3 regions of the Rahnella aceris genome follow, and region 3 is predicted to be linked to each of the others. Evidence: predicted binding sites of a transcription regulator. Region 3 holds the regulator's gene; each other region holds the start of a gene.
The links. Region 3 encodes CRP, which controls carbon source genes, mostly activating them, when cyclic AMP is high. Its sites were predicted from a motif close to ATGTGANNNNNNTCACAT; they were not measured.
Positions count from the first base shown of each region.

Region 1: a site for CRP is predicted at 1,352-1,369, ahead of cdd (cytidine deaminase). Genes of this name have one in related genera too.
Region 2: a site for CRP is predicted at 1,696-1,713, ahead of GW591_RS21020 (YjcB family protein). Genes of this name have one in related genera too.

Region 1 covers NZ_JAADJV010000001.1:593,422-596,706, forward strand. The annotation lists gene GW591_RS02695 (NAD-dependent malic enzyme) at 1-249, opposite strand, end outside; gene cdd (cytidine deaminase) at 408-1,292, opposite strand; gene GW591_RS02705 (arginine ABC transporter substrate-binding protein) at 1,466-2,200, opposite strand; gene artM (arginine ABC transporter permease ArtM) at 2,428-3,096, opposite strand; gene artQ (arginine ABC transporter permease ArtQ) at 3,096-3,285, opposite strand, start outside.
Region 2 covers NZ_JAADJV010000005.1:164,260-167,544, reverse strand. The annotation lists gene bglX (beta-glucosidase BglX) at 1-922, opposite strand, end outside; gene GW591_RS21020 (YjcB family protein) at 1,302-1,586, opposite strand; gene malT (HTH-type transcriptional regulator MalT) at 1,839-3,285, opposite strand, start outside.
Region 3 covers NZ_JAADJV010000004.1:75,116-78,400, forward strand. The annotation lists gene GW591_RS18610 (phosphoribulokinase) at 1-319, shown strand, start outside; gene GW591_RS18615 (OsmC family protein) at 323-730, opposite strand; gene crp (cAMP-activated global transcriptional regulator CRP) at 1,093-1,725, shown strand; gene GW591_RS18625 (YccS/YhfK family putative transporter) at 1,787-3,285, shown strand, end outside.

The sequences.
Region 1 (3,285 bases), on a different contig from region 3:
GGTGTCCTGAATGTTTCTCAAATAGATGTGTTTATCGATGTCGGTTTTGAAATTCTGAAACTGGCGGTAGGCACGGTCAGCCTGTTCTTCGATGGTTTCCACCGCTTCCGGCAGTAAACCGTGAAGGTTAAAGTTGCTGCGCTCTTCTTCAGTAAAAGCGCTGCCTTTATTCAGTAACGGAAACTCTAACAGGATCGGGCCAGCGTGGGGAATGTACAGGGGGCGTTTACTTTCGTATTCAAGTTCCATCGTTTTACTCTTCCGGTTTTCAGAATGTTGTTTTTTATATTTCGGAGCGGTGAGGGTAACAGAGAGGAAATAAGGATTTCAAATGACAAATGTAATGACAATGTTATGTAACTAAAGACTCCGGAAACAGAGTCTTTAGTGTTAACCGGCTCACACTATCAGCAGGTCAGCGTGGTGATATCTTTGCAGCCCAGTGCTTTTAACGTGGCACGCGTGGCATCGTTTTGCGTGATCAACGCATCTTTTTGCTCGACCAGTACTGCACGGCGCACTTTCAGGCAATCTTCACCTGACATATTCAGCAGGATTAACGCGGCCTGCAAAGGAGGCAGGCTCGGATTGAATGCGGCGTTTTCGGCGTAACGGCCACCGAACTGTTTGCCGTTATGAGTTTCCAGCGCCACACCACTGTGCGACTTACTGTAAGGCGCATGACTTTGATTGCAGGCATCCAGTGCCATGAGTGCCAGGGAGTCGGTGCTTTCCAGTGTGTAACCGTGATTCACTTGGTCCATCAGCAGGGTGGTGATGTCCAGATCCTTTGGGCCGAAGGAGTGCGGCAGATAATCGCCAAGTGTTGCTACATCACGATCGGGCAGATGGATATCCAGCGCTGTGCCGCTGGTCAGCTCATTCATAAACTGACGACAATGCCCGCAAGGGGTGTAATTCACGGTGATGGAGGCCAGACGGGTTTCACCACGCAGCCAGGCGTGCGTGACTGCGGATTGCTCAGCGTGAACCGTTTGTTGCATCGGCGCACCGGCGAATTCCATGTTGGCACCGAAATACAAATTGCCTGAAATTCCGCGTGCAACCGCACCGACATTGAAATGAGAGATAGGCGTAACGGAACAGGCTGCGGCCAGAGGCAGCAGGGCAAATGCCAGCGCGTCATCGTCCAGTCCGGTCGCCTGTTTTATCTGCGCAACATCAGCCGCAGTGAGCATTGCCGGGAAGTCATCATGACGCAAAAACGGCTCAAGCGCGGAGGATAAATTTTCAGGGAGTGCCGCAAAGGCGGTGTGAAAACGTGCGTGCATAAACATTCGATCTCGCAGTGATTACGGTTGAACAGTGTAAAAGTCATTCCATGAATGTAGTGTGATGAATGTCACTTTTTCGATGTAATAAGTTCTGCTTCGTTGCATATTTGGGAGATGTTACGCAGAACAGCCGCCTTTCCAGACGGCTGTTAAAAAAGGATGACGGGGAATCAGTGAGCCGGGAACCACTTGTCATTGATCTTTTTAAATTCGCCGTTAGCTTTGATCCCTTCCAGCGCTGTGTTCAGCTTCGCCAGCAGTTCCTTATTATCAGGACGCACCGCCATGCCGACGCCGGTACCAAAGTATTGCGGATCTTTAATCAGCTCGCCGACTTCACCCAGATTCGGGTTGGATTTCAGCCAGCCGTTCAGCACGGCGGTGTCGCCTAACAGCCCGTCCAGACGACCACTTTTCAGATCCAGAATCGCATTCTGATAGCTGTCGTAACCGACGGTAGTGATTTCAGGATGCTTTTCCATCAGGTATTTCTGGTGCGTGGTGCCATTTTCCAGGCCAACACGCTTACCTTTCAGATCCGCAATAGAAGCAAACTTGCCTTTCGGCCCGATAATCATTGCCGTGTTAGCGTAGTAAGGCTGGGTGAACGTCACCTGTTTACTGCGCTCTTCCGTGATATCCATACCGGAAATAATCACATCGAAACGACGGAATTTCAGTGCCGGGATCAGACCATCAAACGGCTGATTGGTGAAGGTACAGGTTTCCTGCATTTGCTTACACAGCGCGTTCGCCAGGTCGATATCAAAACCAATAATCTGGTTGTCAGCGCCGATAGATTCAAACGGCGGATACGTGGCGGAAGTACCGAAACGAATGGTGTCCGCAGCGGTGGCAGTGAAAACCGTGGCAGACAAGAGGGCGGCGAGGATCAGCTTTTTCATGCAATACATTCCTGTTCAAAAAATGACATTCCCTTCATGGTACAGTTTACTGATTTTATTAATTTAATCGGGTAACTGGCAGGAAGTGAAACCTGAGAATAAAGTGCCACTAAATGAATTTATATGCAATAAATTTGATTAAAAAATTATAAATTGAAACAAGGGGATGTTTTTTCCGGCACAAAAAAAGGGACGATTTCTCGTCCCTTCAGATTCTTCTCTGGCTATCAGTTACGGCGTTCAAATGCCAGTGCACGACGCTCAATCAGGCGCATCATCAGGGTCAGCAACCCGTTCACGCACAGATAAACCACACCGGCCGCACCGAATACCATCACGTCATACGTACGACCGTACATCAGCTGGCTGTGACCCATCACATCCATCAGCGTAATGGTGTAGGCCAGCGAGGTACTTTTAAACACCAGCACCACTTCGTTGGAATACGATGACAGCGCGCGTTTAAAGGCGTACGGCAACAGAATGCGCAAGGTTTGCGGCTTCGACATGCCAAGTGCTTCGCACGACTGCCACTGGCCGGACGGAATAGCGCGTACCGCACCGGTAAACAACTGTGTGGTATATGCCGCGCTGTTCAGCGCCAATGCAAACATCGCGCAAAGCCACGGCTGCGACAGGACTTCCCATAACCACGGAATTTCGCGGATCGACGGAAACTGGCCCGGTCCGTAGTAAATCAGGAAGATTTGCACCAGCAACGGTGTGCCGGTAAACAGCGTGATGTAACCTTTAACGATCTGACTGGCAACCGGCACTTTCAGCGTCAGAACGACGGTGAAAATCATCGCCAGTAACAGTGCAACAATCAGTGCCGCCACGGTCAGTGTCAGGCTGGTGTGCAATCCTTTCAGGACTTCAGGTAAATATTCCCACATCAGGATGCACTCCGTTCAAAGCGTGTGGTACGCAGTTCGATACGTTTAATCACGAACTGGCTGAACAGGGTAACAAGCAGATAGATACACGCCGCAATCACATACCAGGTAAATGGCTCCTGCGTACGGGTCGCAATGCTTTTGGTTTGCAGCATCAGGTCGTTCACGCTGATAAGGGATACCAGCGCG
Region 2 (3,285 bases), on a different contig from region 3:
CGGCCGCCTGACGATCGTCTTCGGCTACGCCATGTTTGACCAGCCCGCCAATGGCGCCGTGGTCGCTGACAGTCAGGCCCTTGAACTGCCAGTCATCGCGCAGAATATCTTTCAGCAGCCAGGTATTCGAGGTGGCAGGAATACCGTTAACGCTGTTCAGTGCCACCATCACACCGCCGGCACCCGCATCGACTGCCGCTTTATAAGGTGGCATGTAATCGTTGAACATGCGGGTCAGGCTCATGTCCACAGTGTTGTATTCGCGGCCGCCTTCGACAGCACCGTACAACGCATAGTGTTTGACGTTTGCCATGACGGCGTCAGGGGCAGACGGGTCTTTGCCCTGATAACCGGTAACCATTTCATGCGCGAGGCGCGAGGTCAGATAGGTATCTTCGCCGAAACCTTCAGAAACACGGCCCCAGCGCGGATCACGGGTGATATCGACCATCGGTGAGAACGTCATGTTCAGGCCATCAGCTGCCGTTTCCTGGGCTGAAATACGTGCGCTGGTCGCCACCGCCTGCATATCCCAGCTCGCCGCCAGACCGAGGCTGATAGGGAAAATCGTGCGCTGCCCATGCACCACGTCATAGGCATAAAACGGAGGAATTTTCAGGCGGCTGTACTGCACCTGATCCTGCATACGGCGGATATCGGGCTTAGTTACCGTGTTAAACACGCCACCGACTTTACCGGCGCGGATGTCAGCCATGATGGCTTCTTTTTGGTACTCAGGCCCCACAGTGACCAGATTCAGCTGACCGATTTTTTCATCAAGGGTCATTTTTTTCATCAAATCGGCAATGAACGCGTTGCGCTCTTTCACCTGATCCTGAGGAATGCCCGTTGTTTCAACGGCGAGAGAAGAAGCAGAACTTACCAGTAACACTAACGCGCCAAGCATGTGATGCGTATTCATCGGAATTCCTTCAACCATAAGCAGGGGAGCCAAATCAGAGAAAATTCAGCAGCCTGAAGCAAACAAAGCAATGATCATTCTAAGAAAAGTATAGAGTGAGAATCTAATACGTCCCTTCAACTATTAGCAATGAATAGTTTAGACGCCAGCACAATATCTTTTTACCTTTCGGTACATCCCGCAATTTACAGGTAATCAGAATGATAGATACAAAAAGACATTCGATGCGTCACGCAAATTTTTATATTTAGGATTACATGACATCCGGCTGAACAAATAATCATCAGAAGTAACACGGGGGAAAGCGCGGGATAACAAAAAGGGCAGAACATGCGGTTCTGCCCTTTAATAATCTGGAATATCCGCTAAGGAAATCGGATTAATAGTAGTAAGACATATCGGTCGGGGTTTTGCTCATGACATCAAAGAAAACGTCTTTGGTGTTTGCCCAGAATTGCGCGACGGCAACGGCGTTGTAGCTCATGCCCATCAGGCTCATGACAAAGAAACAGGTCACGGTGAGGCCGATACCACTGCAAACGAATGCCATGGTATTGCGGCTGGACTGGCGACAAACAATATTAAGCTGACTGGTGCAGAACATCAAAAAAGCGCTCAGCAATTCCCAGCGCATCATTAAAATCCCGGCAGTTAATGTACCCATCGATAAAATCCTTACTTACTACAGCCACTTGCACGAAGCCAAAATCAGCCGGAAGGCTGCTACGACGGGCGGGCAATGGGCTTTACAGAAGAAATGGTGAATTACAATTATGTGACGACGGTCACATTATATCACCGGATTTTATTTTTGAGTAAAAAATGTTCGCTAATAAAAAATAGGCATAACACATCAACTTATTTTGACGATGTGTTATGAAAAGCGGAGAAATCGTGATGTATTTTGAAGAGATAATTACGCGCCGTAACCCATCACTTGTAACAGGTGCTGAGCCTGCTGCACCGCTTCCTGCCGGTGCGCAACCCCCAGCTTCTGATACAGATTACGGATATGGGTTTTGATGGTCGTTGATGCAACGTCCAGCTCACCGGCAATCTGGTCATTACTGTAGCCGGAGTAAATCAGCCCCAGAACCTGCCACTCGCGCTGCGTCAGCGGACTGGTACGGATCAGTTCCGGCACTTGCGGATGGGTCAGCAGTTTGTTCACAAAGCCTTCGTCGAAATGCGCAAACTTGTGACGGTGATGCTGGTTAATTTCGCGCAAAATCTGCTGGGCGCGGCGCTGTTCCAGTTCCGGTAGCAGATTAAGCTGGATCAACTGGCGCAGTTGTTGCGCCATCATTTCCCCTTCGATGACGAAATGACTGACAAAACCGGTACGGTTCGCCAGCGCCAGCGCTTCGATCAATGCTTTTTGGGCGTCACTTTTGCGCCCGGTTTGCCAGTAAAGTAAGTTACTCAGCAGCAAATTGCGGTTCAGATCGCTGGTCAGGCGCAACTGCCGGGCATTCTGATTCAGTTCATCGAGCACCACTTCAGCTTCATCAAACTGTTCCAGCAAAATCTGTACGCGGGCAATATTTCGCCACTGGCCTTGCTGGAAATGGTTATCTGCCATGTCCGGTTTACGCGCCTGTTGCAGCCACTGGCGTGCAGCGTTTTTATCGCCAATCATCTGCCAGTAAATCACCCGCGGCTTATCGGTATTGGTCAGCCAGTCAATGTGATACTGACCGGTTTTCAGCAACGCTTCACAGCGCTGTAAATGGTGATGGGCGTTGTCGAGCTGACCGCGTGCCAGCGAACATTTCGCCAACATTGCCAGGCATTGCAACTGCTGTTGTGGCTGGAAATTGCTCAGCACATTAAGCCCTTCACGCGCAGCTTCTTCTGCATCATCGAGCCGCGACCATGACCACAGCAGCTGGGAACGTAAACGCAATAAAAATTCGTGCATCGGCAACTGTTCAAGATGCTGTTCGCGCACCAGTTCAAAAGCGCGATCCTGCATCTCAAACGCGGCCTGCAAAAAGCCCTGAGCAATCAGAATTTCACTCTGTTGCAGCAGCGCCCATAAGGCGTAGTGATAGGCTTCATAACGGCGGGCGATTTGCTCGGTCTGCTGCATCAGCGGCAGTGCGCGGGTGAGATCCCCTTTGCAGTGCTGGATTTCACCGGTCACGGACGTGGCCACAATGCGGCTGTAATAGCTTTCATAAGGCAGATAGCGCAGCGCCTCAGTGGCCAGTTTTTCCGCCTCATCCTGACGTCCGTCGTTGATAGCCACCTGTGCCCGCAGGGCATCAAACTCGGCCGCCAGTGCCTGTTCCATCACAATATTATGCTGTTTCATTTCGCTTTCAGCGCGGGCCAGCAACACCTCGACTTCAGCATAACGG
Region 3 (3,285 bases):
GCGTTCGATGGATGACTATATCAATTACATTACGCCGCAGTTTTCCCGCACACACATCAATTTCCAGCGGGTACCCACCATCGACACCTCGAACCCGTTTGCCGCCAAAGCCATTCCGTCACTGGATGAAAGCTTTGTGGTGATTCATTTTCAGGGACTGGATGACATCGATTTCCCGTATCTGCTGGCCATGCTGCAAGGGTCGTTTATCTCGCACATCAAAACACTGGTGGTGCCGGGCGGCAAAATGGGGCTGGCGATGGAGCTGATCATGGCGCCGCTGGTGCAGCGCCTGATGGAAGGCAAGAAGATCGAGTAAACTTTATTCGGCTGCAATCACTTCAAAGCTGTGGGTGATTGTGGCCGCTTTCCCCAGCATCAGAGACACAGAACAGTATTTTTCGGCAGACAGGCTGACTGCGCGTTCAACAATCTTATCGGTCAGATCCTTACCGGTGACGATAAAATGCAGATTGATGTGAGTGAACAGACGCGGCGCTTCTTCGCGGCGTTGTGAGGTCAGCTTCACTTCACAATCACGCACGTCATTACGACCTTTTTGCAAAATTGACACCACGTCGATTGCACTACACCCCCCTGCGGACATCAGTAACATTTCCATCGGGCTTGGGGCTTTATCACCCGCGTTTCCATCCATTGAAATCTGATGACCCGATGCAGACTCACCTAAAAATGTCAGTCCTTCAACCCATTTGACACGTGCATGCATGAACTATTCTCCCGGTGAATAAACTTGTCGAAATCTGCTCTCAGAGTACCCTTTCACCTAAAATCTGGCAACGTAACCCGATCGCCATCATGCTGAAGCGAGACAACAGAAGACAGCATCTCAAACCTGTGCTACAAACAAAGCCGAAACATACTTTCCAGTAAATTGCGGTGACGGTTTTTGCGGTTTAAGTACAGAACCCACGGTGATGACAGCAATAAACAGGCTGTTGCACTCCGACATCCGCTTGCAGCATTTCTGGAGAGTTATATGCTGAAAGGGCGCTTTGGATTTGAAGTGCCGTACAGGGAACTCTGAGCCCTGTGATTTTGGGCAGCGATAACAACAGAGGATAATAGCAAATGGTTCTCGGCAAGCCACAAACAGACCCGACTCTTGAATGGTTCCTGTCTCACTGTCATATACATAAGTATCCTTCTAAAAGTACGCTGATTCACCAGGGTGAAAAAGCCGAAACGCTTTACTACATCGTGAAAGGGTCAGTTGCTGTCCTGATTAAAGATGAAGAAGGCAAGGAAATGATACTGTCCTACCTTAACCAAGGTGACTTCATCGGTGAGCTGGGACTCTTCGAAGAAGGTCAGGAACGCAGTGCCTGGGTACGTGCTAAAACTGCCTGTGAAGTGGCTGAAATTTCATATAAAAAATTCCGCCAGCTGATTCAGGTTAACCCGGATATTCTGATGCGTCTCTCCGCGCAGATGGCCAACCGTCTGCAAGTGACGTCAGAGAAAGTCGGCAACCTTGCCTTCCTTGACGTTACCGGTCGTATCGCTCAAACCTTGCTCAATCTGGCTAAACAGCCTGATGCAATGACCCATCCGGACGGGATGCAAATCAAGATTACCCGCCAGGAAATTGGCCAAATCGTCGGTTGTTCACGTGAAACAGTCGGACGCATTCTCAAAATGCTGGAAGATCAAAGCCTGATCTCCGCACACGGTAAAACGATTGTCGTTTACGGCACACGTTAATCCCTCAAAAATTGGCGCGGCAAAACACTGTCGCGCCTTTTTTATGGGCTAAGCTTTACCCATGACGCTATGGCGAAGACTGTTTTACCATCCTGAAGTGAACTACGCGCTGCGCCAGACGCTGGTGTTGTGCTTGCCTGTTGGCATTTGCTGGCTGTTTGGCAATTTGCAAATGGGCCTGCTGTTTTCCCTCTGCCCGGCCTGTTGTAACATCGCCGGTCTGGATACCCCGCATAAACGCTTTTTCAAACGCCTGCTCGTCGGCGGTTCACTCTTTGCCGTGAGCAGCCTTCTGCTGCAACTGATGCTCGAAAGCTGGCATATACCGCTGCCGCTGATCATGCTGTCGCTGGCGTTACTGCTGGGCGTCACCGGTGAAATCAGCCCGCTGCATGCGCGCCTGCTGCCCGGTGCGCTGGTGGCGACTATCTTCACGCTGAGTATGGTGGGCGTGCGCCCGATGTGGCAGGCCCCGGTGTTGTTCGCCGCTGGCACAGCCTGGTACGGATTGTTTAACTGGGCGTGGTTTCGTATTTCGGAAGAACAGCCGATGCGCGAAACGCTCAGCCAGCTCTATCTGCAACTCGCGGATTATTTCGAAGCCAAGTACAGCCTGCTGACGCAACATACCGATCCCGAAACTGCGTTACCCCCACTGCTAACCCGCCAGCAGCAGGTTATCGACCTGATTGCCCTGCTTTATCAGCAATTACACATGTTGCCCCAGCACGGACATCATCATCACCATAAGCGGCTATTTCAGCGTTTTCAGGTGGCGCTCGATTTGCAGGAGCACATTACAGTGAGCCTGCATCAGCCGGAAGAAGTGCAGAAACTGGTGGAGGAAAGCCATGCCGAAGCGGTTATCCGCCGAAATGCGCAGGTGATTTCCACCCGTCTTCGGGTGATTGCCGACGATATTCTTTATCATCGTTTATCCGGGCGCTTTACGATGGCCAATGAGCTGACCGCGCTGGAGAAAATCGCCGCGCGCAACCCGGACAATCCGGTAGGTCAGTTTTGTTATTACCATTTCAGCCGCATTGCCCGTCTGTTACGCACACAGCGGCCGTTGTACAAACGTGACCTGATGAACACCCAGCCGCGTTTGCCCTTCTGGCCCGCGCTGAAAAGCTATCTTTCCTTCAAATCCGTGGCACTGCGTAATGCCGCACGTTTGGGCATTATTCTGGCGATTGGCAGCAGTCTGGGTCTGTTCTTCAATTTGCCCAAACCCTACTGGATCTTGCTGACTATCATGTTGGTCAGCCAGAACGGTTATAACGCCACGCGGGTGAGGATCCAGCACCGTGCACTCGGTACGCTGGCCGGATTGCTGATTGCCTCAGGCTTGCTCAAACTGGAACTGCCGGAAGGCACCACGCTGCTGTGCATGCTGCTGATCACCCTGTTGTCCTATACCGTTCTGCGCAAAAACTACGGACTGGCGATGGTCGGCATGACGGTGACTGCAGTGTATACCCTGCAATTGCTGGCGATGAACGGCGTGCATTTTCTGGTACCACGACTGGTCGATACCCTGATCGGCTGCGCGCTGGC